DNA from 2 places in the Paenibacillus sp. sgz302164 genome. Region 1 is predicted to be linked to the other one. Evidence: riboswitches for the same ligand, from Rfam matches in the RefSeq annotation. Region 1 holds a riboswitch; the other holds the start of a gene.
The links. A riboswitch is a leader RNA that binds a small molecule or an ion and turns the genes downstream of it on or off. The one in region 1 is predicted to bind thiamine pyrophosphate.
Positions count from the first base shown of each region.

Region 2: linked by a shared signal. The riboswitch ahead of AC0LWT_RS17900 (ECF transporter S component) and the one ahead of AC0LWT_RS34725 (thiamine phosphate synthase) in region 1 are both predicted to bind thiamine pyrophosphate.

Region 1 covers NZ_JBVYOL010000035.1:50,705-66,316, reverse strand. The annotation lists gene AC0LWT_RS34740 (thiazole synthase) at 1-632, opposite strand, end outside; gene thiS (sulfur carrier protein ThiS) at 638-841, opposite strand; gene thiO (glycine oxidase ThiO) at 825-2,003, opposite strand; gene AC0LWT_RS34725 (thiamine phosphate synthase) at 2,004-2,627, opposite strand; TPP riboswitch at 2,729-2,827, opposite strand; gene AC0LWT_RS34720 (SDR family oxidoreductase) at 2,947-3,819, opposite strand; gene AC0LWT_RS34715 (stalk domain-containing protein) at 3,869-5,077, opposite strand; gene AC0LWT_RS34710 (winged helix-turn-helix transcriptional regulator) at 5,354-5,680, shown strand; gene AC0LWT_RS34705 (bile acid:sodium symporter family protein) at 5,715-6,689, shown strand; gene AC0LWT_RS34700 (SIR2 family protein) at 6,821-9,322, opposite strand; gene AC0LWT_RS34695 (diadenylate cyclase) at 9,923-12,496, shown strand; gene AC0LWT_RS34690 (alpha/beta fold hydrolase) at 12,511-14,004, shown strand; gene AC0LWT_RS34685 (transposase) at 14,430-14,849, opposite strand; partial or broken gene AC0LWT_RS34680 (transposase) at 15,095-15,612, opposite strand, start outside.
Region 2 covers NZ_JBVYOL010000010.1:72,788-88,399, reverse strand. The annotation lists gene AC0LWT_RS17950 (radical SAM protein) at 1-900, shown strand, start outside; gene AC0LWT_RS17945 (Gfo/Idh/MocA family protein) at 914-1,915, shown strand; gene AC0LWT_RS17940 (ABC transporter ATP-binding protein) at 1,942-2,928, shown strand; gene AC0LWT_RS17935 (ABC transporter permease) at 2,925-3,728, shown strand; gene AC0LWT_RS17930 (ABC transporter permease) at 3,735-4,547, shown strand; gene AC0LWT_RS17925 (type III PLP-dependent enzyme) at 4,562-5,878, shown strand; gene AC0LWT_RS17920 (preATP grasp domain-containing protein) at 5,895-7,289, shown strand; gene AC0LWT_RS17915 (acyl carrier protein) at 7,310-7,576, shown strand; gene AC0LWT_RS17910 (BtrH N-terminal domain-containing protein) at 7,580-8,599, shown strand; gene AC0LWT_RS17905 (hypothetical protein) at 8,734-9,090, opposite strand; TPP riboswitch at 9,211-9,320, shown strand; gene AC0LWT_RS17900 (ECF transporter S component) at 9,424-10,020, shown strand; gene AC0LWT_RS17895 (ABC transporter ATP-binding protein) at 10,026-11,513, shown strand; gene AC0LWT_RS17890 (energy-coupling factor transporter transmembrane component T family protein) at 11,504-12,298, shown strand; partial or broken gene AC0LWT_RS17885 (IS607 family transposase) at 12,507-12,635, shown strand; gene AC0LWT_RS17880 (RNA-guided endonuclease InsQ/TnpB family protein) at 12,595-13,707, shown strand; gene thrC (threonine synthase) at 13,868-15,265, shown strand; gene AC0LWT_RS17870 (S-layer homology domain-containing protein) at 15,326-15,612, opposite strand, start outside.

The DNA.
Region 1 (15,612 bases):
GCGCCGGATACCGCCGTATTCAGCAGCACTCCGTCAGCTCCCATCTCCATCGCCAATGCCGCATCCGAAGGCGCACCGATTCCCGCATCGACGATGACCGGCACTTTCGCTTGTTCAATAATGAAGCTCAGGTTGAGCGGATTGACGATGCCCAGCCCTGTGCCGATCGGCGAGGCTCCCGGCATAATCGCATGCACGCCTAACTCCTGCAGCCGTTTGGCCAGCAGCACGTCGTCCGAAGTGTACGGCAGCACGATAAAGCCTTCTTCCAGCAGCATTTCCGACGCTTTCAGCGTTTCGACCGGATCAGGCAGCAGCGTCCGCTCGTCTCCGATCACTTCGACCTTGATCATGTCGCAAAGGCCGGAAGCTTTCGCCAGCCTGGCGATGCGAACCGCTTCCTCCGCGGTTTTGGCGCCGGCCGTATTCGGCAGCAGCGTGAACTGCTCTACATCGAGCATCGACAAAAAGTTCGGCTGACTCGCCTCAAAAATGTTCATCCTTCTCACCGCAAACGTTAAAATCTGCGATCCGCTAACGTCGACGGCCTGTTTTTGAATATGAAAATCGGGAAATTTCCCCGTTCCGAGCAGCAATCGCGATGTGAATTCATAAGATCCTATTTTTAACATTGTCATTATCCCCCTCCGACAAAATGAACGATTTCGATTTTGCTGCCTTCGGCGATTTCGGCTCCGTCGTGATCCTGCTTTTGAAGGATCGCATGATTCAGCTCCACGACGAGCATTTTACCGGTTAATTCAAAATGCTCCAGCAGCCCGCTCACCGTCGTTACCGTATCCGGCACCTCCACGGCCTGGCCGTTAATGTGCAGCTTCAATAGCGCTCAGCTCCTTTCTATTTTCCCGATGCGCGGCCCGCGGACAAAAAGCATCCCGCCACTCGCGGCACCCGGCCACGTCCCCGGATTCCTCGTCCAAAACGATATCCGCCATGATCCTGCCGGTTAACGGACTTAACAAAATGCCGTTCCGGTAATGTCCCGCCGCGATAAAAAGCCCCTCATATTCCGGCACCTTGCCGATATAAGGCAGGCCATCCCCTGCCTGCGGCCGCAGCCCCGCCCACGCCTTCTCCCATTCGGCTTCGCCAATGCCGGGCATCAGGCGCTGCGCCCGCTCCAGCAGCAGGCTCAGTCCGTGGAGCGATACTTTGCGGTCGTAGCTGCCTGGGAGTACGGTCGCCCCGACGACCAGGCGGCCGCCCGCTTTGGGCACGATGTAGCAGCCGTGCGAGAACAGCGTTTTGACCAGCTGCGGCTTGTGCGTCAGGACGGAAAAGCATTCGCCTTTTACCGGGTGCATCGGCAGCCGGACGCCAATACCGGAGAGCAGCTGTCCGCTCCAAGTTCCCGCAGCGACGACGACCTGATCGGCGTGCAGCGGCCCGTCGCTCGTCATGACGCCGGCCGCCCGGCCCTTGTGGACGAGCAGCCCGAGCGTCTGGGCGTACTCCCGCAGCCTCGCGCCGAGCGCCGCAGCTGCTTGCGCCAACGCTTGCGCGAGATGCGGCGCATCCACCTGCCCGTCGTCCGGCAAATATAACGCCCCGAGCGTGTCCGGGCTCAGTTCCGGCTCCAGCCGGACGGCATCGGCGGCGCTGAGCCACTCGGCCCGCTCGCCGGCGGCCTTTTGCAGCTGCGCTCGCGCCCGCAGCCCGCTGCGCTGCTCCTCCGTCAGCGCGACGTGCAGCAGCCCCTCGCGGATCAGGCCGATGTCGATGCCGGTTACCGCTTTCAGTTCTTCCGCCAGCTGCGGGAACATGCCGCGGCTCTGCCTGGACCATTGAAACAGCGGGCCGGTATCCTCCATCTCGGACTGCGCTCCGAGCATCCCCGCTGCGGCGGAGGAAGCTTCCGCACCCAGCCTGCCTCTCTCCAGCAGCGTCACCCGCTGCCCCCGCTTCGCCAGTTCGTAGGCAATCGAACAGCCGATCACGCCGCCGCCGACAATAATCACATCAGACTTGTCAGTGATGTTCACTTATCTCTCCTCCTCGCGCTTCAGTTTGCTCGCGTATGCCTGCACAGCCCGCAGCGGATCGGCCGCTTCCAAAATACCGCTCATCACGGCCACCCCGGCCGCTCCTGCGGCCAGCGCCGGCTCCACCCGCTGCGGCGTTATGCCGCCGATCGCGATGACCGGGACCGCCGTGCGCGCCGCAACTTCGCGCAGTTGCTCCAGCCCTCTCGGGGCGGCTCCCGGCTTGGAATTCGTCGCGAAAATGTGCCCGTACATGACGTAATCCGCCCCTTCCCGCTCTCTTTGCAGCGCTTCTTCGACGCTGTGCACCGAAAAACCGGCCCGGCCGGAGCTCGCGGGGCTCGTCGCCCGAACCGACGGAAGCGGCGGCGAATCGCCCGGCAGATGAATGCCGCCTAGCAGGGCTTCCGCCGCCAAGGAAGGATGTCCGTTCATGTACATCCGCGAGCAAGGCACCCCAGCCGCCATGATTTGACGAATTCCCTGCAAAATTTCTTCAGCCGTCTTGTCTTTCTCCCTGATGTGAATGGCCGTCACGTACGGCCAAATCCGCGACGCGATGGAAGCCAGCTCGGCCCAATTCTGTTTTCCCGTCGATATGACATGAAGCTCGTTACCCGGCATCCGCTGATAGGCTCCTTTCCGATACAAACAAAAAAACCACTTTTCCGAAGAAAAGTGGTTATCGCTGGCGCCGCACTCCAAAAAAACATCAAATGCCGCATCTATTCGAAAGTCCGCTTTCCTCCGCTGGTATGACCCAGTTCAGGTTCAAAGGGTTCAGATCGCTCTGTCTCAGCCTTACGGCGCCCCTAGGGATTTGCTTTCAATGATTCAGTTGTTCAGTTGCTATCCATCATAACACGAAGAACGCAGATTGAAAATAGATCATTCAGATCCGGTCGATTTTATGGAAAATCTCGGCCCATCGCGAAGCATGCTTTTAACCCTGTAAAATTTCCTTGACAATTGCTTTAAGAGGAGTCAACGTGCCGATCAGGTTCTTCAGGTCATCCGACGTTTTGGATGTCTCGCCTTCGGCAACCGCCTGGAAAATCCCCGCGAACAAGGCAGCTACAGGCTCCGGAAGCCCGCCTTGCAGCAGAATCGCCTTTTGCTCATCGTATGAAACCGATTGATAGACAACCTGTTTGCCGGATACCTCTGAAATCACCTGCGCAAGCTCGCCGAAGCTCCACGTTTCGCTTGCAGTCAGGTTATAGGACTTGTTCTCATGACCTTCCTGCGAAAGAACCACGGCACCGGCCAAGGCAAGATCGTTCCGAGTCGCCGTATTGACTCTCCCGTTGCCCGCATTCGTGACCAATGCTCCGAACTGTACGGCTGCGCCCACCGACTGAGGGGTAATGAACACGTCCGTATAGAGTGAATTGCGCAGGAACGTGTACGGGATATTTGCCGCGAGAATGAGTTTTTCCGTTGACACATGCATTGGAGCAAGAGCCATGTTGGATTGTTCGCCAAAGGCAAAGCCGTAGTATAAAATATGACCAACCTTGGCTGTTTTAGCCGCTTCGACTACATTCGTATGTTGAGCCATACGCAGCGTTTCATCGTGAGCGTCGGGGCTCGGAATGAAGAGCAGCTTGGAGGCGCCGGCAAAAGCTCGTTCAAGCGAAGCCCGGTCGTTATAGTCTCCTTGACGCAATTCAACGCCGAGTTCGGCAAGCGCAGAAGCTTTCTCCACATTGCGGACGACCGCGACGATTTGATTCGCCGGCACTTTTTTATCCAAAAGATGATGAACAACCAGACCTCCGAGTTGACCTGTAGCACCCGTAATTACAATAGACATGAACTCATCGTTCCTTTCGCTTCAAATTTAGAAAATAGTCAGCCGTTCGTTAAAACTTTCCGTTCGTATTTTTCCACTGATCCTTCGGCGGAATCGCCTCGATGATGTCCCAATGCTCGGCGATTTTACCGTTATCCAACCGGAAAAGGTCATAGACCGCAGTATCCGAACCGCTAAAGCTTGCTTCGCTTACAACCAAAACAAAATTGCCCTCTCCGATAAGCTTCTGAACTTTAAACGAACCGGAAGCGCCCCCCTGCTTGGCCATTTCCTGGAACGCCTTCATCACTGTCGACACCCCGTCCCCAAACATCGGGTTATGCTGGATGTAATTGTCGCCGTTGTAGTAGGTCGGGAATGCCGCCGGATTTTTGCCCATGAACACATCCTCGTAAAACTGGCTGATCAAAGCCTTGTTCGCCTCAGTTTTGTCGGGATCGGCGACCTCGGCGCTTCCGTCCACTAACGTATGGCCGCTCGGGTTAGGCGCGCCAACATCTTGAAGGTTGTCCCAGTGCTCGACGATCTTGCCGTTTTCGAATCTGAAGATGTCGAACACCGCTTTTTGGGAACCGAAAAGGTTAACCTCCGCATGAACGGCCACATAATCGCCGTCTTCGAGCACTCTTTTGATATCATACGTAACGCCCGCGCCTTTCATTTGCTTGGTGGCCTCGATCACGGTCTCCCTGCCGCTTGGGAAAGCGAGATTATGCTGAATGTATGTGTCCGGGCTGATCCATTTCTCCATGGCCGCCGGATCTCCGGTTTCGAAGCTTTTCAGCACCGCGGCCGCTTTGTCCTTATTGCTCGTTGCGATGATGACGGATCGGGCCGAAGCGTCCCATTTCACCTGTTTGCCCAGGATTTGTTTGACGAAATCGGCAGGAACGTACGTTTTGCCGCTTTCGGACAAAATCGGCGCCGCCGGCAGTTGGACCGTTTTGTCATCTACAGCCGCTTCCTTACTGCCCACGCGGATATGAATTTTCGTCTTGTCTTTGCTTAGCGTGACGCTTCGATCATCCGCATTCCAGACAATATGCTCGTTATCGTCCCGGACTCCCAGTTTCGTCACGACAGCCCGCAACGGCAGCAAAACTTGATCGTTTTGCAAAATCGGAGCATCCGCAAATGTATCCTTTTGCCCGTCGATCACGATGCTGATATCCCCGGCGGCATTAGCCGCAAAAGCAGGCATGGAAGAAGATATAAGAAATAATCCGGCTAACAGGCTGGAAGCAATATGCTTTTTCATTATTTTGGATCCGCCTCGATTCGTTATGTAATCAAATCAGTTACATGTTAATGCAAAAAAATAGGCATTATTTATTTTGCGCCACTCCTCCTTTGTCCGGGATCTCCCCCGTGCTAAAAAACGAATGTATACTCGTTAAATATTTGCTACAATAGTAGAATAATTGATACTTAATATAATCACAAGTACTGTTATTTTTAATAGATACTATCAAAAACCGTAGTATTGGAGGAATATGAATTGGCGAAGTATGGCGAAAATTTTCTGAAATGCCCGATGTTTACTGCGCAAAGCCTGATCGGCGGAAAATGGAAGGTAATTATTCTGTGGCTGCTGCACGATGGTCCGAAACGGTTCAGCGAGATTCATAAAGCGATACCGGACGTTACCCAGTCGATGCTCACCAACACGCTTAGAGATCTCGAAAGCGACGGGCTGCTCCATCGTGAGATTTACCGTCAGGTTCCGCCGAAAGTCGAATATTCGCTCACTCCCATCGGCCAAAAACTGATTCCGGTCATTCAGATGCTGGGGGATTGGGGGGTTGAATATGTGGAGGAGAATGCGGGAAAGCATGCCGGCTCAGACTCCCAGCTTTTGTAACGAATCGACCTATTGAGAAAGGAAGTCCTGCTTCATGCTAGTGCAGTTGAATAGACAACTGGAGAAAATTTTACCCCTGATTACCCCTGCGAGCTTGCTGATCGGCGTGCTTTTGGGCGGTCATTTGTCAGGGTATGCATATTTATCACCGTGGATTTTTGCGTTTATGACGTTTTCCGGCAGCATCAGCTCCAGCTTCAAGGAATTTGTAAAAGTCGTTGTTCACCCGCTTCCTCTGGTGACAACGCTGCTCGTGCTTCACGTCATTATGCCCTTGGCCGTTTTCGGACTCGGTCATGTCGTCTACTCCGAGGATACGCTGACGATTACCGGCCTGCTGCTGGCGGCTGCGATACCTACCGGCATCACCAGCTTCGTCTGGGTCGCCATCTACCGCGGCAATACCGTTCTAACCTTGTCGATCATTCTCGTCGACACCATCCTTTCGCCGTTCGTTGTGCCTTATACGCTTTCCGCCCTGATCGGGGCCAAAGTGCAGATGGATATCGGGGCGATGATGCGCGGGCTGTTCTTCATGATTGTGCTGCCTTCCGTAGTAGGCATGCTGCTGAATCAATGGACGCGGGGAAAAATAAAAGAACAACTCGGACCGAAATTAGGTCCCTTTTCCAAAATCGGCATGGGCATCGTCGTCGCCATTAACGGAGCTGTGGTCGCACCTTACCTGCGGAATTTCAACGTAAAATTGGTCGGCATGGCGTTATTCGTTCTCGCACTGGCGACCCTCGGGTATGTGCTCGGCTGGCTGATCGCCAGCTGGATGCGCTGGAAGCGCGACACCGTCGTTGCGCTGACTTTTAACAGCGGCATGAGAAACATCAGCGCTGGCGCAGTGCTGGCCGTCACTTATTTTCCCGCTCCCGTCGCGATCCCGGTCGTGCTGGGCATGCTCTTCCAGCAGCTGCTTGCCTCGCTTTTCGGCTACTTGCTGGGCAAGCGCTACGGCCCTTCGGAAGCCCCCTCCATTGCCGGGGCGAGGAAGGCTTGACGGTACGATTTTTCGGGCGGGGGTTCGGGATGGTTCACCTCCATAAGCCAAATCCACAAAAATGAAAAGGAGCTTTGCCACTGAAATAAGGTGGCAGGCTCCTTTTTGTTATTAGCTATATAGAACAACGGTTATTTAGTTGAGAGTATTTTCAGTTTTGAATGTAGTAGAATATTTGTTAACTCATTTAATTTATGACGACTCTCTAAATCAAGTGTTTGATGAAAAGCTAAATTTTGAATAAAGTCTTTAATATTAATTGAAGCATTAGATTTAATGTTACTTGTTAAATAGTTCAAGTTTTCTTTGTATGAAAGAGATTTATATATAGTTTCTAGGGCTGCAATGTTAGCCGCCAAAGAATTGTAGCTTTGCACCAAAGCAATTTTAGTATTGATAGTGGCAAGTGTGTACCACACATGCATATATGAAAAGTTGGACTCATAATTTCCATGATGCGTTATTTCAATATTTCGAAGTGCCACAGTTGCATAGTCAACAGCTTTTTTTAAATCTTCTAGATTGTTAAGCCACGACAAGCTTTTAGCTCGTTGATGTGGGAAATGGTAATTCTCCGATAAAATATCTTCTAAATTTGTATAAATTCTTTGTATTAACTGCAGTGAGCCTTTATTTTTTCTCGGAAAGATATCGTTTATATCATCAAATTTAATGAACTTACCAACTTCTTCGCGTGCCTTTTTGGGATTTTGTTGATAATGATACATAATCAATTTGACAATAGTTTTATAAGCATTTGAAATTAATTCTTGATTTGTCTTATGTAAAGAGAATTGACCTAAACTGTGTAGGATCCAGGAACGGGAATTGCAAATTAGTTTTATTCCTGAGCTATCTTCATTTGATCTTTCAATACTTAGAGTTTGATAAAAATGTGCAATGGGAGTGATTTGGTTAATAAATTCATATGCAATTTTGTCTAGTCTATACTTTTCTAGTTCAGTTGAAGAGAGTCGATATTTTGTGGCTAACAAAATCAATAACATTAATTTTTGTTCAGTCACTTCCAAATCTTCTATTTTTTTTAACGGTGTAGCAGTATGTTGTAAATTTAATATTTCGTACACATTATCTAGAATGGTTGGAGAGTACATGTTTTTTTTGTCTCTTTTTTGACTGTTTTTACTTGCATGTGATTTAAATTCAGGAATAACACAGTCACTTAATTTATCATTTAATGTTGTAGTCTCATCGGGGGAAAATGTATTTTTCAAGGTATTAATACTTATTTTTGACGCAAATTCCTCGTCTGATAGTAGAAGCTCAATCTGGTACAGATACTCATCGGATGAATCAATTGCAATAACAAACTTTATATTTCTAGTCTGGAGAGTGTGAATATTCTGCTTAATAATACTCCAACCAGTGTTGTCGATAACCCCTGTATCAAGAAAAATGGTTGTATCTTGTTTAGTTAGTAAGGAATGTATGAATTTGGTATTAATTGAATTACCAGATGGGATTACGTAAATGTTTCGATTACTATGCTTCTCAGCTAATCTAAGCAAACTGCTTGTTTTACCCGAGAATCTATGTCCTTGGATGATAACTAAACTTTTATTTGATAAATTATCTTTATAATATTTCTCTGAGTTAAATAAGTCTCTGTCAATAACATAATACGGTAATCTAATTTCTCTTTCAGATTCTAAATTACGATAGTAGTAATTTGAATTGTAAAAATACTCAATGTTAACATCTCTATTATTATAACCTTTATCTTCTCTAACAATTTTAGGGTTTTCAAAATATGAAGTGTCTTCACCAGACAGTTTGTTTGCATCATTACCTATCTTGATAAGGATATTATAGAAATCCTTATAATCAGTTACTTTAATAATTGTATCAACACCAAATTTTTTTAGTTTTTGAGTTTTTATCTTGGAGTTTTCAAGATCCTCACTTGTTATATAATATGTATTTTTAATATCTGGGGCATAGCTACTTTCAACAATATTTAATTGGTATAACAAGTCTAACTCATCATCAAGGCTACATCCAAGGAAAAATACACAATTCGACTTGATATCACTTCCTATTCTGCTTAGTAACTCTCTATTTTCTTGAAAGCTTTGCAAATAGGAAGTAGTGGATAAAACACATTTGTGGTTATGTTTAATATATTCTTTAGCATCACCGTGTAATTTAAATAGATGAGTTCTTTCGTCTATGATATTACTATAAAATGTGTTTATGTTTTTAAAAGGGAGTATAACTTCAATTTCCGAAAGATTATTTTCAATAGCATCATCTATATTTAAGGTGTATATATGAGGCCAGTGTAGACTTAGAAATTTCTTTTGTGAATCAGCGAGCTGTACTTCAGTAAAACAAGATCTAAGGTAACTGTATATTTTGCTTGGTTCGATATTTTCAAAGTATGCCTCGGACAAGCTGCTGAAATTATATGAACTTACTATTTTGAAATCTTCTGGGTCTAAAACCGCATTTAGTTCCTGCCTCATATAATTAATCATTTCTGTTCCGTTGGGAACAATTCCATTTTTTGATTTGGCACCTCTAGAGAACCCGGAACCAAGGATTGGGATGAGTGATTTTTTTTTGAAGTAAATGAGTAGTTCGCTTTGCAAATTGGAGTCGTTAATGTCCACTATTCTCAAAGGTATCTCTCCTCTTATATTGTTAGATAAAGCATACACCTACATATATTGGTTTACAAGAGGAACCTATTTATGAATTCAATTCCTGCTCTAGTCAAAACAAGTACGTTCAAAATGTCAACTATGTTTCCTTTCGATCGAGTTACTTGGCTGGTTTCCATAATCAAAATAAGTCATCACTCATTTAACCGATCATCACGCGTGCGATGAAATGTTTTGTAATATTATCGCTGTAGGTAACGTACCTATAGATGTCAAGCTCCCTTACCAAATATCCTAAGCATCACCCGCCGTAGAATTGTGGATTTAATCCACGGTTCGCCTCTATATGGTAAATCCACAATAAGAAGAGCTTTGCTACTGTAAATAGTAGTGAAGCTCTTCTTGTTTGAAATTCTACCTCATATTATTCATCTCACTAACCGACAGTACAAGATTAGAATGGTTTTTACCGTTTTTCATATAAAAAAACAGGAATAAAGCGGCATATTATGGTATTATTGTTTGGTAAATATTACAACCCAATTTGAATAAAAGAGATGGTTCTTTCAGGATTTGATATGATGCTCTTAGAAAGGGGCCTTGTTTTCCTTGGAGGTATTTGAATACATAAATAAGAAAGTATACGAAAATTTGGAACGGATCTTGCAGAAACTTGATGATAGGCTAGATTTAAAGCTCTATGCTATCGTTTTAGACGAGAATCAGGATTGTAATAAAACAGTTCGAGTTAAAAGTGTTTTAAGTGATGGTCAAGAAATCGAAATCATTCAAGAAGAACTAAACGGCCCAGCGGAGGTTTTAAAAAAACTGGGTTTAGTCCATGAGGATCCAGATACAGATTTAAAGCAATTCCTTATTCATCTTGACACGGCTAGTTTTAAATCCAGTTTGCGTCCAATAGGTCATTTATCTGAGTCCAATGTCAGTGAGGGGCGAGCCGCAATTGAAATGAATGAGGAGTACCCGCCTAGACAAGAATCAAATGAATGGAACATTTACTACTCCAACAGTTTTGAGCTTGAAATAGATGATAAACATTCTACTATTAAATACATCCTGTCAATCGAGTATACAGATTCGGTAACACGATATATTTATCTTGAAAGACCACAGTTATCTTTCCTTAGAATGATCCTGGATTATTATTTCAAGGACTATTATAAAGTTTCGAGCGATCAGGAATTGTTATTTATTAATAAGGATAACGAGGATATTGAAATTGAAATCAAGTACAAAGAGGACAGTAGTCAGTTCCTCCAGCGGATGGCCCGCTTATTTTTCGGAAAAATACAAGACTTTATCATAAATAGAGTTAATCTAGACAATGTTTCCAGTACGGATAGTGAATTAACAAAAACGGAAAGAAATCAGTATTATATTAACAACTTGCTTGAAAAAATTGATGGAATTTCTACAAGGACGTATGAAGGCGAGAATCCGTTTGGATGTATGCTGCTCCTCAATACTAGCATGCTGGAAGATAGCAAGCTTGTTAAATATTCAATCAGGTTTCAAAATCATCAACCTATTTATTTAGAAGATGCCCGGCGAATTAGAAAATTACTTGAGCTTACGAACAACGAGAGAGATTTGTACTTGATTGCCGATGATACAGCCATCTATGGTGTGGGTGAAATAGATTGGGGCCAGCTTGGGAATAATCTGTTGTTCAAAGTGGAGTTTAAGGGAATATCCAGATATGATCTTCTTCTTGTCACAACGGAGAAGAAGGAAGATACGGACGCTCGTGTTGTGGCAGAAGAAGAAGCAAAAATATTCAAAATGACCATGAACTTAGAAATTGTATCTCGCAAATTAACCAGTATTTCTTTTAAACATCCGGGAATTGGTTCCGGGGGCTTTACGCCTGAGCTTTTTGAACGCACTATGAAAGCTCAATTTAAGGGAGCTATTCGCCCTATCACTGAAAAGGAGATTGAAAAGCTCCGGCTTATCATTCAGAAGGCAACTGAGCAACAAAGCGGAACTATGGTTGTAATTACGGATGACATAACCGCGGAAAGTGAATTGCAAAAGCTGCGAAAACAGTCTACCCCGATCCTTCCTACTGAAATTAGCCCGGCATTCATTAAACATCTCACCTCCATTGACGGTGCGATTTATTTTGACACAACGGGCGCTTGTCACGCTATTGGTGTGATTTTGGATGGACTGGCGCAAGCGCATCTGGGAGACGCAAGTCGAGGAGCTAGGTTTCATTCGGCACACCGTTATCTTGAAAAGTTGAAATCAGATAAAAAAGGGTGCGTCATCGCCATCATTTCGGAGGACGGCATGGTCAATCTGATCCCAGAGCAGGTAAACGAAGCTGTTGTACGTCAGTTGGTGAGGGCAATGATAAGCGATATTAAAGGTAATGATGAACTTAGTGAAGAAACCCTTCAAGACTACGATAGCCGTCTACAAAAAGTTGAAAGCGAAACCACTATAGACCATCACCATTATTTTAAAATAGCAGAAACATTTTTCAAGAAAAATCATTTTCTCAAAGCAGCATATTATTATGACAAAGGTTTGAAGGTGTGTGGTCGTTTTATTTTGGATTATAATCGCGCTCTTGCAACTTCTTTTCTTAGACACGGCCTGAGTGATGGAATTGCTGCAGACAGTAAACTGCAAGCTTTCAGAGATGTAGTGAAACAAATTGAGATAATTTTAGAAGCGACAGTCGATTCTGAGATTTATTTTAACGATTATAATCAACGTGCCATTGCCTTAACTGGAATTGGGAGACTATCTGACAAAAAGATGAAGACAGTTAATTTCAACAACGCTTTACTTGACTATACAAAAGCAATAGAAATGAGTAGGGGCAATAAGTATATACTCTATCGAAATCGTGGGTATCTACACGAAGATATGGGGAATTTACACGAAGCTCTTAATGACTATATAAGTTCCGAAATTGAATATTCAGAAGAACCCACTCTCAAGTTGATAGAAAGACTTATCAAAAAGGACGTCTCATTATTTTTACATGCCCTCGCCAGGTATTCGGAAAAGAAGAATGATAAGCATGATAGCGAAGGTCTCAAAAAGTTGTTAGAGGAATACGGGATTAAACTGTCCGAGGAAAACCCTGAAGTAGCTACTGCTTTAGAGCAGTATGGTATTAATCAACAGCAGCCAGAAGATGAATAATTTGAGGAGAAACAATGGGTATAGAGAAAGCACAACTCATAAAAGTAGGAACCGGACGTACAGACAGCCGATTCGCGGTTATCTTTGTACATGGCATAGGGGGCAGCCCTTACGATACTTGGCGAAAAGATTCCCAATCTCAAACACTAATTGAATTACTGGAACAAGATCCTGTATTAAGAGAAGCGGAATTTTACAGTTATGGCTATCGTACTGGCTTGAAGCCTCAGCAATATGATTTCAAGACAGTGGCAGAACTATTGTACTCGGATATTCAGGTCGATTTGCCTGGGAAGGATATTGTATTTGTAGCACACAGTATGGGCGGGTTAGTGGTACAGCAGTATATTGTGAACCGCTACGAGACATTTGATGATATCAATCTGAAAACTGTAAAAGGCGCTGTTTACTTATCGGTTCCTTTTCATGGATCTGGATTGGCTGAGTTATTTCCAAAATGGTTGGCCAATAGGCAAATAAAATCATTGCGTCGGAAAAATCCACAACTTGCCCTGCTTGAAGGGAACTGGAACAAGTATGCTTATAGAGGCGGGATGGAGGCCCTCCCAGAAAATTTAAGACACAAAATCTCACAGATTGCGTTGCGCGGGGAGCGTGATCAGGTAGTAGCGAACGCATCCTCCACTCCGTTATATTTAGGCGCAGAAGTAGTTGCTGTCGATGAGGGACATTCGAGCATATGCAAGGTTGATAGCAGCAGCACAGTTTATAAGACAATCCGTGATTTCTTGCAGAAGCATCTAGAATCTCGAACTACAAGTTCTAAAGCAATGATTTTTCATATACATGGATATGACAAACAACAATATGAAGTCCAGCCACAGATTGAGTTGAATTGGACTGAATATTTCGATGTATATGCATCTCCAAGGAAACTGCCTTCAACATCCGAATGGAGTATTATGGGAAAGGCGTTAGGAGAAGCCGCTGATTATTGGTCTCAGAATCGAGCTGCTACGAAAGGATGCGTACGGGTGTATGCTAGTCTTTGCTTGCCTGGAGGAATTCTCATCGGCAGTAGATTTTCTCAGGCAAGAGGTGCGGTGATCGAAGTAGCGCAAGGGGGGCAAATATGGTCCTCATTGAGACGTGATCCTTCGTATGAAGTGAATACAAAACGAAAGATGGGAAACAATTCCAGCGGCAAACGTGCTATTGTGGTACTCAGTGTCAGTAACGATATTGAAAAGACAGTTATTGCTCATTTGATACAAACGGATGTTCAATATGAGCTTCTAATCAATTTGACTCCTCTATCTGGGGTGGGTCAGCGGAGTATAAGCGGTGCGGAGCAGGCAGTCTCATATGCAGTTGAAGTTAAAGCCGCTGTGGATGGATTAAAACAACAGGGTATTGAAAAAATTGATTTATACCTAAACTGTCCATTTGGTGTAGCTGTTTTTGTTGGACATTATTTGACGGTTGTTGGCCCCATACAAGTATATGATTTTATGAATCCTGGATACGCTCCTGCTTGTGTGATATAGGCAAAGGAAGCACCCCGTTTTTCGAAAAAGCCTGCGATTGTGCAGGCTTTTTACGCGAAAGTGGCTCATTTTGGCGAAAAGCCTGCGATTGTCAGGCTGTTGAGAAAGTCTAACGGGTTTCCTCTCAGATCAATTTTTATATGGGAGGGCACTCATCTCGAAGAGAAAAAATTGATTTAAAACGATCTGAGAGGGGTATTTAGCTCATACTTCTGGTGCTTTTTATGAGCATCCAGGAAAAAAGGGGGGTTCTCAACAGCCTGGATTGTGCAGGAATATCTCGCCGCAAGCATTTCATGCGGCAAAAAACTGCACTTTTGCTGGTTTTCTTCACGCTCCCAAGCAGCTGCGCCCTGGGCTCCAGCGTGCGAGCTGCTCTACAAAACTACGCTTTTGCTGGTTTTCTTCGCGTTACTAGTACCCTATCAATTCTTAAATTGTGGATAAAGTCGTTTTAGCTTAATCCTTGCTTCGTCGGTAGTGAACTGCCAGTCCACGCCCTTTTGGTTTTGGTTTCGGGCATGTCCCCATGCCGATAGTTCGTGAGCCAATTCGGAGATCGAAGGGATGCGTCGTCCCAAACATTGGCTGGTCATCCCGCTAAGTTCAATCTCCGCGATATTCAACCAACTGCCATGTTTCGGTGTGTAATGGATCTCTAACCGCTTGGCCAAGCGACGGGCGATTTCAGGCTCGAATGCCTGGTAAAGCGAAGCGATGGAGTGGGTGTTCAAATTGTCCATCACCAGTTTAATTGTCGGCGCCTGCGGATAATGAATCTCAAGCAATTCCCGCACTTGCTCCGCCCAGTCGATTCGAGTTCGCTGTTCACGTAGCCGCGACATGACGCCAGCCCGCTAACGGTTCCGTGAAGATAAAAATGCTGCACGTCCCGTTGCGGACGTACTCGCTGTCTTCCCGTAAGGGCTTGGTCGGTTTCATCAGAATCGGTTCTCTAGCTTCATTCAGTAATTGATAAGGTTTTTTGTCCATACAAATGACTGGACAGTCAGCATTGTAAGGCAACTGATAGGCATCAAGTACGTCCTCCACTGCCGCGACAAACGCCGCACGGTTTTCAAATGTTTGCTCAAGAGCAAAACCATAGCGGACAAGGGAATCGAGTCGGCGAGATGAGCGGGTTGTGTCTCCACGCTGAAGCGATTCTTTTTACTTTAATGTGGTTGTACTGCAATCTTGATTTTATTACTGTTACATAGGCCATGGCGATGAAATTCTCAACCGTACGAAACCCTCTGGCTTTACATTTTGTGGCCTGAATGAGGCTATTGAGCCCTTCTAACAGACATTGGTCATCTTGGTTTGAAACCATCGCAAAATACCTTCTTCGTGTCGTTTTAGCGATTTTGCTACCTGGGCCATGGGTTCGATCTGGGAGCGAACTACCCAACTGTACCAGCTACCAAAATACAGGTCAGCTAATATGGCAGGGTAAGTCCATAGTTCTTGCAATGCCAGTCTAATCCGATATGCCCTTCCTGTCAGGAGGTTCATATCCTTTAGCTTCACCAGCTTTTCCTTCTGTTCAGGCGTTAAACGATCTTCATTTTTTAACCAGACATAGCGACTCTTTTTGAGTTCATCGAC
Region 2 (15,612 bases), on a different contig from region 1:
ACGCGGGAAGCCAAGTCGCGCTTGTATTTGTGGGGCGGCGAGCCGATGATCCATAAGCAATTTGACAAAATTCTCGATATGCTGGCGGAAGACCCGCGGGAAATGACGATTTGCAGCAACGGATTGCTGATGGATAAATACCTGGACGGCATTATCCGCATTTCTCCCCATCTCGAACTGTTGATAGCTGTCGAAGGGTTGGAGACGGAGCATGATTTCATTCGAGGCAAAGGGACTTTCGGCAAAACGATGAAGCAGATCGAGCGTCTGGTGGAGCTGCGCGATCAGGGAATCTATAAAGGCCGCATATCGGTCCATTCGGTTATCAATGAAGGGATGATTCCCAAGCTGTACGAACTGCTGGAGTTTTTCGAAGAGAAGCGGCTGGATCTGGTGATTCTGTGCTTCCCTTGGTATATCTCGAAGGAAACGTCCGGGCAGATGGACCGCTATTTTGCCGAGAAATTCAGCTGGCTGCGCCAATTGGACGAGAGTCAAATCAACTCCTGGCATGCGTTCAAATACCAGATGAATCCGGAGTATGTGGAAGCTTTGATGGCATCGCTCAAAAAAATCAACGATCGGGTATGGAATATCCGCGTTCGCTATCAGCCCGGACTCGATTACGATGAAATCGAATCCTTCGTCCGCGGAGAGGCGATGACAAGTCGCTGTGCTACTACGTGTCTGGCGCTGTCTACCCGTGCGGACATTTTGCCGACAGGCGAAGTCACTGCCTGCAAATTTTTCTCCGAGTTTGGGGTCGGCAATTTAAAGGAACAGAGCTTGAAGGAGATTTGGGATTCCGAGAAATACGAAAGAATCAGAGAAATCATCAACGTGGAAGGGCTGACGCCGGCTTGCTCCAAATGCAGCGTCCTGTATTTGCACGGAATTTAAGGAGTGACGTTCCATGAGCGAGAAGAGAGAACGGCAGCGCATCGGCGTGATCGGTTGCGCTGCCATCCTTCCCCGCGTGCTGCTTGATCCCGTCAAGGATATCGGGCACCTGGAGGTATACGGGCTGTCCAGCCGCACCAGAAGCAAGGCGGAGGCCTACGCCCAAACCCACGGCGTCCCTGTCGTGTACGATAGCTATGACGCCCTTTTGTCCGACGATCGCATCGATTTCGCATACATTTTGCTGTGCAACGATCTTCATGCGGAATGGATCGTCCGGTGCATGGAGGCCGGCAAGCATGTCCTGGTTGAGAAGCCCTTGTGCCTGACCGGCGAGGAAGTTCGGCGGATTCAAGAGGCTTGCCGGCCGGGCCGGGCGCATCTGCTCGAAGGGCTGATGGTGCAGCACCATCCTTGGCAGCAGGCGATGAAAGAGATGATCGAAGACCGGCGCTACGGCCGGCTTCGCAAGATCGAATCCAGAATCAGCTTTTTGCCGAAGGAGAGCTTCGCAGACAACTACCGCAGCGATCCGGCGCGCGGAGGCGGTTCCTTCTATGATTTGGGCTGTTACTGGCTGCAATTTCTGCAAGGGACCGTCGGGCTGCAGCCCGAATCCTGCCAGGGACATTCGAAGTTTGACGGTCCCGGGGGCTGCGACTGGACGTTTCACGCCGAGCTCCGCTATGCGGAGGGGGTAGAGGCGTCGCTTGTCACGTCTTTCGAGATGCCTTATAAGGCAGCGCATGTCCTCCACTTTGACGATGCTACTGTGAGCATCGACGATTTTTTTCGGGCAAATCTCGGTCATTACCGGATCATGCTCAAAATCGTGGATAAACATACGGGCAGCATGGAGAAAACGGTATTCGAACCGCAAAATTATTATGTCAACCAGTTGAATTTCTTTAGCGATGTGATTGAGGGCATCAAGGATAATGTTTCACCGGAAGCGTCATTCGAGCGGATTTTCCTGCAGGAGAGGATTTATCATTCGGCCCGGCAATCCGTATAACCAGAAGAGAAAGGCAGGCAGTCAGCATGTCGGCAATCGTCGTCCGTCATTTGTCCAAATCGTTTCGCTACTACAAGAAAGAAGTGGGGCTGGCCCACTCGCTCCGCAATTTGTTTTATCGAAAGCCGCTAATCAAGGAAGCCGTGAAAGATATCTCGTTTGAAATCGCCGAGGGGGAAATGGTCGGCTTTCTGGGCCCCAATGGCGCAGGAAAAACGACGACGCTCAAAATGCTGTCCGGCATTTTGTTTCCGACCGACGGTCAAGCGGCGGTGCTGGATTACGTGCCTTGGGAACGGAAGAGAGCGTTCAAGCGCCATTTTTCCATCGTGATGGGCCAGAAGAGCCAACTGTGGTGGGATTTGCCTGCGAACGAGTCGTTCCATCTGAACAAACATATCTACGAGCTGGAGGAAAAAACATTTCAGCGCACCTTGCAGGAACTGGCGGAACTCCTTGATGTAACGGATCTGCTGAGCGTACAGGTTCGCAGATTGTCCCTCGGCGAGCGGATGAAGTTGGAGCTGATCGCAGCGCTGCTGCATGAGCCCCGCGTGCTTTTCCTGGATGAACCGACCATCGGGCTGGATATTTTGTCGCAGCGGAAAATCAGGGAGTTTCTGAAATACTACAACCAACTGCGGAGAACGACCGTGATTTTGACCAGCCACTACATGAACGATATCGAGGATTTGTGCAAGCGGACGATTATCATCAATCAGGGACGCGTAGCCTATGACGGCGATCTCGCGAAGGTGAACCGGCTGATGGATCAGACGAAAATCATGAAGCTCAAGCTGTCGGGCGCCGTCGATGCCGCAGATCTTCGGACTTACGGGAAAGTCAGGGAATGCACCGGACTTGAAGCGGTGCTGGAGGTGGACAAGCAGGAATTGACGGAAATCTCGATTGCGGTGCTGCGGAGTTTGCCGGTTATTGATTTTACGGTAGAGGACGTTTCGATCGAGGAAGGTATTGCCCTGCTTTATCAAAAAGGCGATGTCGAACCATGAGAAGATGGAAAAAGTATGCCAAGACGTTCGCCATGGGCTTGCAGAATGCGATGCAGTACCGCATCAACTTCGCGCTCAGCCTGCTGAGCTGCCTCTTCCCGATCGTGATCCAGATTTTTTTGTGGAACGCTGTGTTTAACAGCCATAAAGGGTCCGACGTGTACGGTTATTCGGAAGGGCAGATTATCGCCTATGCCATCATGGCGGCGTTGTTTTCGAAGATGGTGGCTACCGGCTTTGAATACGAAATCGCCACCGATGTGAAGAACGGGCAGCTTAGTAAATTCGTCGTTCAGCCGATCCGTTACGCGGCGTTTCGCCTTTGTACTTTTTTAGGCGAAAAGATGATGCATTTGGCCGTCATCGCAGTTGTCGCTGCAATTATCGTTGCGGTGATGCGGGATGTGATTCCTCTGCGAATGGATCGCATTGCGATTTGCCTGGCGGCGCTCGTTTTATCCGTTTTTATGAACTTTTTTATTTATTACTGTTTAAGTATGATCTCTTTTTGGCTGCTTGAGGTGTGGGGAATCTTCCTGACATTCAGTTTGCTGGCCAACATAGCCAGCGGAGGGGTGTTTCCCCTCGATATGTTTGGCGATACGGCCCAGGTAGTGCTGAATTGGCTTCCTTTCAAGTACATTGTCTATTTTCCGGTAAGCGTGCTGCTGGGCAAAATCCCGTTTGAGCAGATGGTAAGCGGTCTGGGCTTCCAGCTTCTCTGGATCGCGGTGTTGACGGCCGTTTCGATGCTGTTGTGGCGCAGCGGGATGAAGAAGTATGAATCGGCCGGGGGGTAGCGAAAGATGCGGAAGATGCTCAAGGAATGCAAAAGATACCTGCTTATCTACGGGGTGTTTGCCAGAAACAGTATCAGTTCCATGATGGAGTACCGGCTTAATTTTATATTCGGGATCATGATCGAGTTAGGCTTTTTGGCTGTCAAATTATCTTATGTGTACGTCATATACCGGATCGGCGTGCAGATCAACGGTCTGTCGCCTGACGAAATCGTTTTGTTTATCGGTACGTATACGATTATGGCGGGCGTGTATTCCACGCTGTTTTATACGAATTTTGTACAGCTTCCGGAACATATTCGGACGGGAACGCTGGATGTGATGATGACCAAGCCGATATCGCTGCAGTTCATGTCAACGATGCGCTCGATTGATATCGGTTTCTCGATCCCCAATCTGATCGGAGGAATCGCGATGGTGGTCTACGGATGGAACCGTTCGAACGTCCCGCTGACGCCGATGAATTTGATCGGTTTTATCGGATTCCTACTGATCGGGGTCATTGTGACCTATGCCGTATTTTTGCTGCCGCAGTTAGTCGCATTCTGGACGGTGAGAACGGGCGGGATCAATGAGGTTTCGAACGCTTTGTTCGATTTTAATCAAATGCCTATGGGGATCTATGGGAAAACCGTGCAGGGCGCCGGAACATTTTTGATTCCGGTGTTTCTGATTTCGAACTGGTCGCCTCTCTTTGTGCTGGATCGCATGAGTCCGGTTCAATTCTTGTGGGGGCTGCTGGCTCCGTTGCTGTTTATGCTGATTACAAGGGCAATTTGGAAAATCGCAATACGAAATTACACCAGCGCTAGCAGCTGAAGGGAGCGACTAAGATGAGTCCTACGGGAATGGAAAACCATAATGCCGGGAGCGGCGACGTATCGACGATTGTGGAGCAAAGACGGCTTGACGACGATCGATTGCAGAGTGTCATTCAAACGTACGGAACCCCGCTTTACATATATGATGCCGACTCGATTCGGCGTAATGCGGAAGATTTGCGATCTTGTTTTCCGAAAGAAGTGGATCTGTTTTATTCTTTGAAAAGCAATCCGCTCATCGGAATTGCCCAATTGCTGCGCAAGATCGGCTGCCATGTCGAAATCGCTTCCGGCGGGGAGCTTGCCTTGGCGCTCGCTGCGGGCTATCCGCCCGAGGAAATCATCTTCACGAGTCCCGGCAAGACGGTAGAGGAGCTGGAGTATGCAATAGCTACGGGGTTGTACAGCGTAAATGTAGAGAGTATCGAAGAGATTGCGATGATTCAAAGCATAGCACAAAGAAATGGAGTTATCGCCGACATCGCGATCAGGATCAATCCGGATACGCAAGGGCAAGGGCAATCGGCCAGCATCCGCATGACGGGCGTTTCTTCCCAGTTCGGGATCGATGAGCGGCTCGTACCCGAAGCGATAGAAGCTGCTTTGCAGGCCGACCATGTGCGGTTGATCGGTTTCCACGTCTACGTGGGTACGCAAATTTTGCAGGAAGCCGCCATCATTCGGCAGTTCGAGGAGACGATTAAACTAGGACTGCGTTATATGGAACAATACGGCCTGAGACTTGCCTTCCTGGATATGGGCGGCGGGTTCGGCGTGCCGTATTTTCCTCCCGAACAGGACATCGATTTGCCGCTGCTGAAGCAGGGAATTGCCGATGTATGGCAGCGGTACAAGGAGCGGTTGGCGGGTACCCGGGTAGCTATCGAGAGCGGAAGGTTCCTGCTGGCCGACAGCGGCGTGTTCGCCGTTAAGGTGCTGTACCGGAAGTCCTCCAAGGGCAGCACGTATCTGGTCTGCGACGGCGGCTCTAACCAGCATGCGTCGTCGGCTTTTTTGGGGCGGTACATCCGCAACAATTTCCCGATGCGGGTGCTTGGCAAGGAAGCGCGGACGGAGGAAGTCTATGTAACGGGGCCGTTATGTACGGCGACGGATATTTTAGGGCAAAAAGTGCAGCTGCCGGAGGCGGAAGCCGGTCAAATTGTTATTATCGAAAAATCGGGCGCCTACGGGCTTACGCACAGTCCGGCCATGTTTCTTAGCCATCCTCTGCCGGCCGAAGTGCTCGTAGACGGCGGCAATTGTTACCCGCTGCGCGAGCGGGGGCGTTTTGAGGACGCGCTGCGCGGGCAGTCCGGTCTATTTTGAGAGAGGAGGCGAGGGTATGCAGGAGTCTTTTTCTTTACTTCCGCGGCTGACTGCGGAACGCGATCGGGGGACGATTGTCTGGTTATGCAACATCGGAGCCGAGCAGTTCTGGCACCGTCAGAGCAAAGGGATCGTCGATCGCGAAGAGAACCGCGTTGTCGGGCGTATCGAGGAGATGAACTTGCTTCTTTGCCGCCGGCAGGATGTGCTGATCTTGCGCGAGCAGCCGGACGCCGCTTTTTTATCGGACCTTGCGGGGCTCGGTTTTGACATTCCGCGAATTTGGATTCCTGGCCAAACCGATGCGGAAACACCGATTTCTATGCTGGTGCTCAAGGACGAGCAACTGCTGCGAAAGCTGGAAGAGCTGCGTGACGAAAGCGAAGAAGTATATTTTGTCCCCTACGCAGTGACAATGCTGGAAGAAGAGATTGCACAGCGAAGCGGTTTGACGCTGGCAGGTCCCTCTTCCGCTTTGGGGGCGAGGGTCAATGACAAAATCTTCAATCGGCAAATGGCCGAAGAGCTTGGATTTCCGGTTTGCCAAGGCGCAATCTGCGGCACCGTAGAGGAGTTGCGGACGCAGTATCGGGCATTGAGACAGACGTGTTCGCAGGTGATCGTAAAGGAGCCTTACTCGGCATCAGGCAAAGGATTGTACCTGATCGACAGCGACGAGCGATTCCATGCGCTCTGCAACCGGCTTTCCAGAATCGCGGGCCGTTCCGGCCACCCCGAGCATCCGTGGATCATCGAACAGTGGCTGGACAAGCGGGCGGATGTGAACATTCAACTGTTCGTTAACACCGACGGTTCGGTGGATGTGTTCTCGATCAAGCAGCAAATGCTTAACGGCACCGTGTACATAGGTTCCCTAACGCCGCCTCGGCTGGAGCCTGCTGCGATGCAGCGGCTTCAAGACTACGGAGTACGTATCGGGGCCTACTTGCACGGGATCGGTTACAGCGGAGTGGCCGGTGTCGATGCGATTATTACACGCGATGACGTCATTATTCCGATCATTGAAATTAACGGGCGCTTCACATTGTCAACGTACTTGTCGTTCGTGCAGCGTATATTTGCCGGAAAAAAGCTGTACTCGCGCTATTTCCGGCTGGTCACCGATCATGCAGTCGATTATACCGCTCTGCGGCAAATACTGGCGCAGGACGGATTGCTGTGCGAACAGGGAGGGGAAGGCATATTCGTGTACACTTCGGGAACCCTCCCTTCGATCAGCCTGTCCGGCGAGCAGCGCTATATGGGCCGCGTTTTTGCGCTGATCATAGCCGATGAATGGGAGACGGCGGAGCAGTTGGAGAATCGGCTGGAGCAGACCTTGCGCCGGTTATATGCCCAAACGCTTCCCGGAAGCCCGGCGGGCGGAGCCGCTTTTGCGCATACACAATGAAAACAGAAAGGGTGAGTGGAGTGATCGTTGTAGAGAGCAAGGAGCTAACCGAGGTGGTGGCCTCTGTTTTAGGAATCGACGCAGAGACGATGTCGGCCATTCATGAGAAGACCGATCTGCGGAATTACAATCTGGGCTCTATCATGGCAATCGAATTAGTCGTTGCTTTGGAAGATCGGTTTCAGATTGTCATCCCGGAAGAGGAGCTGACCTTCGAAAACATATGTACCATAGAGAGACTGAAGCAGTTGGTTGAAAGACGCAAGTCTTCATTGGGGGAGGGATAGCAGATGTCCTCCGCGATGCTTCAAGTCCATATTCAACCGGGCACGCACTGCTTGTTCGGCAGCATCCGGAACGCGCTTGCTTCGAACTACGGTTATTCGATTTCCGAGGCAGAGCTATATTTCATGTGCGACGGGATGAACGTAGAATATGACCCGGCGCACAGGCCCTTCTGGGTCGGCCGTTCAGGCGAGGCTATGCTGCAGCAGTTCGCTTTGCACGGCCCTGCGCGTATGCGCTATGACTTTCGGATAGACGGGGAAGAGGAGAAAAGGGAGCTGCTGCGCGATCTGCGGCAAACGCTGCTCTCCGGCCACTTGGCGCTGCTGTTCGTGAACAGCAGCTGCCTCGGCTTTCACAAGGTATACCTGGAAAATCCGGGCCGGCAGCACGTAATTATTCTCTACGGACTGGATGAAAATAACGACGTGGCCTATGTCGGCGATTCCTTTCTGTTAGATGACGGAGGGACAGTGCTCACCTATAACGGACCGACTCCTCTTCAAAAGCTGCTGCAAGGCGTATATGGTGCGGCCTTCATGGACGGGTTGCACACCACCGATGCTTCACGGAAGGAGAGTGTGACCGGGCTCGCGGCTGAACGAATCCGCCGGTTTATTTCCGGAAAAGCGCTCAAAGCCGGCGTCGAACACGGACATTCGGCTTACATGGCCCTTTTCGACGATTTGCAGCAGAGCATGCCCGCAGATGATAGCTCCTTTACGGAACGCTGCCAGGAAGTTTACTACTGCTTGAGAATCGGCGGCATCCTCCATCAGCTTCTATACACGAGGCAGTTTGCCGAGCAGTATCCCCGCGAATTTGCGGCGTCAGACAAGGATTGGCCGGCACTGCTCGAAGAGGAGGAGACCTTGTGGAAAAAGCGCCTCTGGCAGCTGTATAAACTTGGACTGCAGCGAAGAAAGGAGGGCTGGCCCCTGTTTCTGGAGCAGACCAAGGAATTAATGGACCGCGAGACCGGGCTCCTGCGGGAGTACGCCGGCCATCTGCAGGCCATTGGCTGATACGCGGGCAGCTCCCGGAGCGCGGCGCTGCGCTGCGTGACAGCGGCCGGCCGATATGAGAAGAGGACCGCCAAGTTCGCTTGGCGGTCTTCAGGTTGTCCAAAAAGCCTCGCGTTCAGAGGCGATCGCTATCATCATCTGCCTGCTGCACGAAGAAAACCTGCAAAAATACATGAATTTGCATCCGTAATCGCTGGCCGCGAACAATTCCTGCAAAAGTGCAGGCTTTTCACCGAACACATGGGCTCCCGAGTCACTTTCAGCGAAAATTCCTGCACTTTTGCAGGTTTTTCGCCAAAATAAACGATTATTACAGAAAAAACCTGCACTTTCGCAGGTTTTCTCTGTACCAATCTGCTTTCTGCCCGGTTGCTTCCTGCCCAGTTGCGCAGTTCCACGATCTGCGCTTGGAGTGATGCGCGCAGGATCAAGATAACCCTGTTCGGATTTTTGGCGCTGTCAGCGGGGGATTCATATCTTTTGTGAATCATTCCGGTAGGTCTTTGTAAATCTGCCCGTCCGATAAAAACGAAGCTGTAAAAAAATGCTGCGGCAAATCTGCAAAAAAAGCCTTGCGAAAAATGTGTTTTTCGTATAAAGTATAGCCAAATGAATAGCTACACGGGTGCTTGATGAAGTCAGGCTGAGATAGCGGCCTTATGCCGCTGACCGTCAAACTGATCTGGGTAATGCCAGCGTAGTGAATGGTGTGCTTCTTCAAAGTTGCACTGAACTTATGCCTGCCGCATGCCCGGTGGGCTTTTTCGTGTTTGCCGGACATTCATTTAATGCATATTAAGATTGAAAAGGGAGTTGATGGCAAGATGGCGAATGCGCAATCTTCATCCAAAGCTTTAAAATTGACCGATATCCTGGTGACCATCGTCATTGCGGCGGTATTTGGCGTTATTTACAGAATTTGGGGCCCTATTTACGATATTCTCAAACCCATAGGGCTTCAGGCGGAGCAGCTCAGCTACGGGATGTGGTTTATTGCCGCCACGTTCGCGTTCCTGATCATCCGCAAGCCGGGCGTTGCGATTCTCGCCGAGGTTGCTGCCGCTACGATTGAAACGTTCTTCGGCGGCGAATGGGGGATTTCCACGCTGGTATACGGGCTGCTTCAAGGTCTCGGAGCCGAAATCGTGTTTGCTATCGTCCTGTACCGGAAGGCGAACGTAGGCGTGGTCGTGCTGGCTTCGATCGGATCGGCGCTGCTGTCCTTGATCGTAGACGCCTATTACGGCTACATCGAGTCTCTGACTTTCTGGAACTACTGCCTGTTCATCGGCTTCCGTCTGCTCGGCAGCATCCTGATCTCCGGCTTCTTCTCCTATTATTTGGCGGCGGCTATCGAGCGCACGGGCGTTCTCAACGCCATCCGTCCGGCGTCCCAAAAAGATTACGACCAATTGAGGTAAAGCTTATGATCCAAAATGCAGCAGTCGGCGTTACCGACCTACGTTTGAAATATCCCGGAGACGATGCCCCCCTTTTATTCAAGGGGGTTTCCTTTTCATTCCGCCCCGGAGAAAAAGTGCTGCTGCTCGGTCCGAGCGGCTGCGGAAAGTCCACCCTGCTGCAGGTGCTGAGCGGGATGGTTCCAAGCATCGTGGAGATTCCGATGAAAGCGGAAGAGCTCCGGGTCCCCGAACGCTGGGGATACGTTTTCCAAGATCCGGACACCCAGTTTTGCATGCCGTACGTCGATGAAGAGATTGCTTTCGTGCTGGAAAATATGCAGGTTCCGCGGGAACAAATGCCTGCGCTGATCCGCCGCTATCTCGAAAAGGTAGGCCTTCATCTGGACGATATTCATACGCCAATTCAACAGCTTTCGCAGGGCATGAAGCAGCGGCTCGCAATCGCCAGCGTGCTGGCGCTGGAGCCGGAGGTGCTGTTCCTGGATGAGCCGACCGCTTTACTGGACGAGGAGGGCACGCGCCAGGTGTGGGAGACGATCCGGGCCGCAAGCCCGGGAAAAACGCTCCTGATCGTGGAGCACAAAATCGGCGGCATTCTCGATCTGATCGACCGCATCATTGTGCTTTCCCCAGACGGCGAGGTGCTGGCCGACGGCAAGCCGGAGGCGGTGTTTGCGGAGTACAAACCGAAGCTCCGGGAGTTCGGGATCTGGTACCCGGGAGTGTGGGACGACTACGCTGCGGGCCCGATGGAAACCGCATGGGACGAGGGGCCGCCGCAGGTCAAGCCGCATGACGGGGAAGTTCTCATGGAGATGCGGGATTTCCAGGGTATCCGCGGCGGAGAAATCAAGATCCATGTGGATCGCTTATCCGTCCGTGCCGCGGAATGGATCGCCGTCGCCGGGCACAACGGAGCGGGCAAAAGCTCGCTGCTCCTGGCCATCATGCGCCTGATCCGGACCAAAGGGCTCTGCTCGATCGCAGGGGTCACGGGCAAAAAAGTGGAGGACGCCGCGGCCAAAGCGGCTTTCGTGTTCCAGAATCCCGAGTTTCAGTTCGTGACGGGCTCCGTGGAGGACGAAATCGCTTATTCCTTGGAGGACGCGCCCCCAAGTCTGACGGAAAAGCTGCTGCAGCAGTATGACCTGCTCGGGCTTCGCGACAGGCATCCGTTCCAGCTTTCCATGGGGCAGAAGCGCAGGCTGAGCGTGGCGTCGGCTCTCGTGCGGGGGCAGCGCGTTGTGCTGCTGGATGAGCCGACGTTCGGGTTGGACGCGCGCAATACGTTCCGCATGCTCGGGATGCTGGAGCAGTTGCGCAGCACGGGAACTGCGATCGTCATGGTGACGCACGATCATGAAATCATACGCCGCTGCGCGAGCCGGGTATGGCACGTTGCAGAAGGCCGCGTGACGGACCAATCGCCGCAGCAGTTCCTCGCGGCATTCGCCGCCGCCGCGGAAGGAGGGGCCGTCCTGTGCAACTGACGTTCACATATCGCGAAACATGGCTGCACCGGGTAAACCCGGGCATCAAGCTGATCGCCTCCATCGCCTTATTTGCGGTGGTGGTGCTGACTCATAATGTCAATGTTATGATCTATTTAACGTTGGGAACGATTCTCCCGCTGCTGCTGTTCACGGGCCATCCCATGAGGCGGCTGATGCTGTATATTTCTCCCTTCGCGCTCATATTCATTTCGTCGGCGTCAGGGATGACGATGTTCGGCAGCGGAAGCACGACCTGGTTCCGGTACGGGATTATCCACATCACCGAAGAGAGCTTTTACAGGGGCGTTCATCTTGGCCTTCGGGCGCTGCAGATAGCTTCGGTCGGGCTGCTGTTCAGTCTGACGACGCGGCCTGTCGCCCTGTTTTATTCGCTTATGCAGCAGTGGAAAGTGCCTCCCAAGTACGCGTACAGCTTCCTGGCCGCCCTGCGGATGATTCCGACGCTGATCGAAGAGTTCCAGACGCTACGTTACGCGCTCAAAATTCGCGGCCGCAAACGGCGGAATCCGCTTACCGGCTGGTATGCGACGCTGCGCATGTATTCGATTCCGCTGCTCGCCCAAAGCATCCGCCGCGCTCACCGGACAGCCGTCGCCATGGAAGCGAAACGCTTCTCGGTCGGCAAGCTGCGGACGTATTACTACACGATAGGCTATTCGGCTTTTGACGGCTTGTATTTGCTGTGCATAGCGCTGCTGCTTGCCCTGTCTTATGTGCTGGGCACCGTATGGCCGTTTGCGGCAATAACCGATGTGCGTTAGCATTCCCCTGCCGGCCGGTTTTCGCCGAACCGGCTTTTTTGCTTTTGCGGAGAAGAATTGATTTTCTGTTATAATAGGATCAATAAGTTTATGAGGGGGTTCGAAAACAGTCATGTAAATCCCATTTAAACTATTATAATCTCTATAATATTTGTTATAATGTTATATTGGGATAAAAGATCATTTTGGATATTGGCAGCGGCATCAACTACAACAGATCGTTATAGTATTCAGTTGTCGATTGAAAGGAAAGCGGGCGAATAAAGCCAGGAAACTGCTCAAGGAGTTGATGGAAGATGATTTTGGCGAAAAAGGTCAGAATTCGGCCAACTCCTGAACAGGAACAACAGTTGTGGCGTTCGGCTGGAACGGCTCGGTGGGTGTACAATTGGGCGCTTGCCCGACAGGAAGAAAATTACCAGAACGGCGGGAAGTTCATTCCTGACGGAGACTTGCGGAAAGAACTGACGAAGCTCAAACAGACAGAAGAATATGCGTGGCTATACGAAGTGTCCAACAACGTGGCGAAACAAGCTGTCAAAGACGTTTGTGAAGCATTCAGGAACATGTTCAAGGGACATGCGGGGAAGCCGAAGTTCAAGAGCAAAAAGCGTTCCAAACCTGCATTTTATCAGGATACGGAGAAGTTGAAGGTCGGAAACGGTCAAGCGTTACTTGAGAAGATCGGCTGGGTAGCAACATCCGAACAACTTCCCGTTGGTGTGAAGTATAGTAATCCGCGCGTATCGTTTGACGGGAAGTATTGGTATGTCTCTGTGGGCATTGAACAGGAGCAGGAGAAGCTGGAACGATCGGGCGAAGCCATAGGTATTGATGTAGGGATAAAAGAGTTGGCGGTATGCAGTAATGGGATGGTGTTTAAGAACATCAATAAGTCTGCTGCCGTAAGAAAGACGGAGAAACGCTTGCGTCGGTTGCAGCGCAAGGCTTCCCGTAAATACGAGATGAACAAGGAGGGGAATCGTTTTGTCAAGACATGCAATCTTGTAAAAGTCGAAAAGTCAATGCGTTTGCTTCATCGGAAACTAACGAATATCCGTACCAACCACATTCATCAAGCGACAAGCGCAATAGCGAAAACCAAGCCGAGCGCTGTAGTGATGGAAAATTTGAATGTGAGCGGAATGATGAAGAACCGCCACTTGAGCAAGGCGATAGCCGGACAGAAGCTGCATGAGTTTGTGCGGCAGATGAAATACAAGTGCGAGAAGATCGGCGCGAAATTTTTGCAAGCTGATAAATGGTTCCCATCATCAAGATTGTGTTCATGTTGTAGTCAGGTTAAGCAGAATCTGAAACTATCTGACCGCATCTACGAATGCACTTGCGGATTAATGATGGATCGTGACTTGAATGCGGCGATCAATCTATCTAAATTGGCGGGCTGACACGTAAACGTCATCGTCAATATGTAGGATTCGTTGCATCCGAATTTACGCCTGTGGAGTGTTATATCAAACGCGAGTAGCTCTGGCAAAAGCGGACACGTTGAAGCAGGAAGCAAACAAGGATTTATAGACTTTTATAAGTTCTTGGCAACGGATGACTATGGAGTTTAAAAGTACGCGAGGCAAAGTTGATAAAATCGGGTTCATCGATACGGTATTGATGGGATTGGCGGACGACGGAGGGCTATTGATCCCGAGCGAAATCCCGCAAATCCCGCAGGACAAGCTGAAGCAAATGGAGCAGTTGTCCTACCAGGAACTGGCCTATGAGATTTTTTCGTACTTTACCAATAACGAAATTCCGCAGGAGGATCTGAAGGAGCTGATCCGTCAAAGCTACTCGACGTTCCGCGACCCTGAAGTGACGCCTGTCCGCAAAATTTCGGACAACCTGCATGTGATGGAACTGTTCCACGGTCCGACATTCGCTTTTAAAGATGTTGCGCTGCAGTTCCTGGGCAATCTGTACTCTTACGTGTCCAAGAAGCAGAACAAAATTATTCATATCCTTGGAGCGACTTCCGGCGATACGGGCGCTTCCGCTATCGAAGGCGTCAGAGGCAAGGAAGGCATCCGCATCTGCATTTTGCACCCGCACCAAAAAGTGAGCCGAGTACAGGAGCTGCAAATGACGACCGTACACGCGGACAATGTGCTCAACCTGTCGGTCAAAGGAACATTCGACGACTGCCAGGGAATCATTAAAGACCTGTTCGGCGATGTGGATTTCAAGAACAAATACCACCTGCGGGCAATCAATTCGATCAATTTCGTCCGTATTTTGGCGCAAACCGTGTACTACTTCTATGCGTATTTCCGCACAGCCAAGCCTTCCGGTGCTGAAAAGCTGAATTTTAGCGTTCCGACGGGGAACTTCGGTGATATTTTTGCGGGCTATTTGGCGAAAAGAATGGGGCTGCCGATCGGCAAGCTGATCCTCGCTACGAACGAAAACAACATTCTGGAACGGTTCGTCCATGAAGGAGTGTACAAGCCGGGCGAATTCGTCAGCACGTACAGCCCGTCGATGGACATTCAAGTGGCAAGCAATTTTGAAAGATACTTGTACTATTTGACAGGGGAAAATGCCGCAAAGGTTTCGGAATATATGGCCAAATTCAAAGCCGAAGGCGAGATCCGCATCGACGCGGAGCTGCTTCGTCAGGTGCAGGCCGATTTTGCCGCTCACGGCGTAGGCGGAGACGAGTGCTTGCGGACGATCGGCACGTACTACAAGGAGAACGGATATTTGCTTGATCCCCATACCGCGTGCGGCGTAGCTGCCTATGAGAAATGCAACGGCGCGGGCGAAGTATGCGTGACGCTCGCTACCGCGCATCCGGCCAAGTTCAACGAGTCCATCGAAAAATGCGGTATCGAGCAGACGTACCCGGAGCAAATCGCTCAATTGCTGGACAAACCGCAGTACCAAGTGATCGTCGACGCTTCCGAAAGCGAAATTGTCGGACAGCTTGAAAAATTTTATACGCTGGCTTAAAAAAGTGCAAAATGAAACGCCTCCCAAACCCGCAAGGGCCGGAGGCGTTTTTTTGTTGTCTTACTTCACGTGGACGTAAGTCGTGGCTTTGTCGCCGCTCGGCAGCACAGCGGTCAATTCGAACGAAGTGACGTTGCCTGTCACGCGGACAGTGCCGTCCTGATCTACCGATACGGTGCCTGCAGCCCCTTTGCTCGAGTCGCCCTGAACATCATTTGTAATCAGCAGCGAGCCCAGCGCAAAATTGTATTTCGGCACGTCCCCTTTTTCATACTGAATGCCGTAGTTGTCCGTGATGGTCAGGTCCATCGCCGTGAAGGCATTGAACGAAGCGGAGCCGGCAAGCG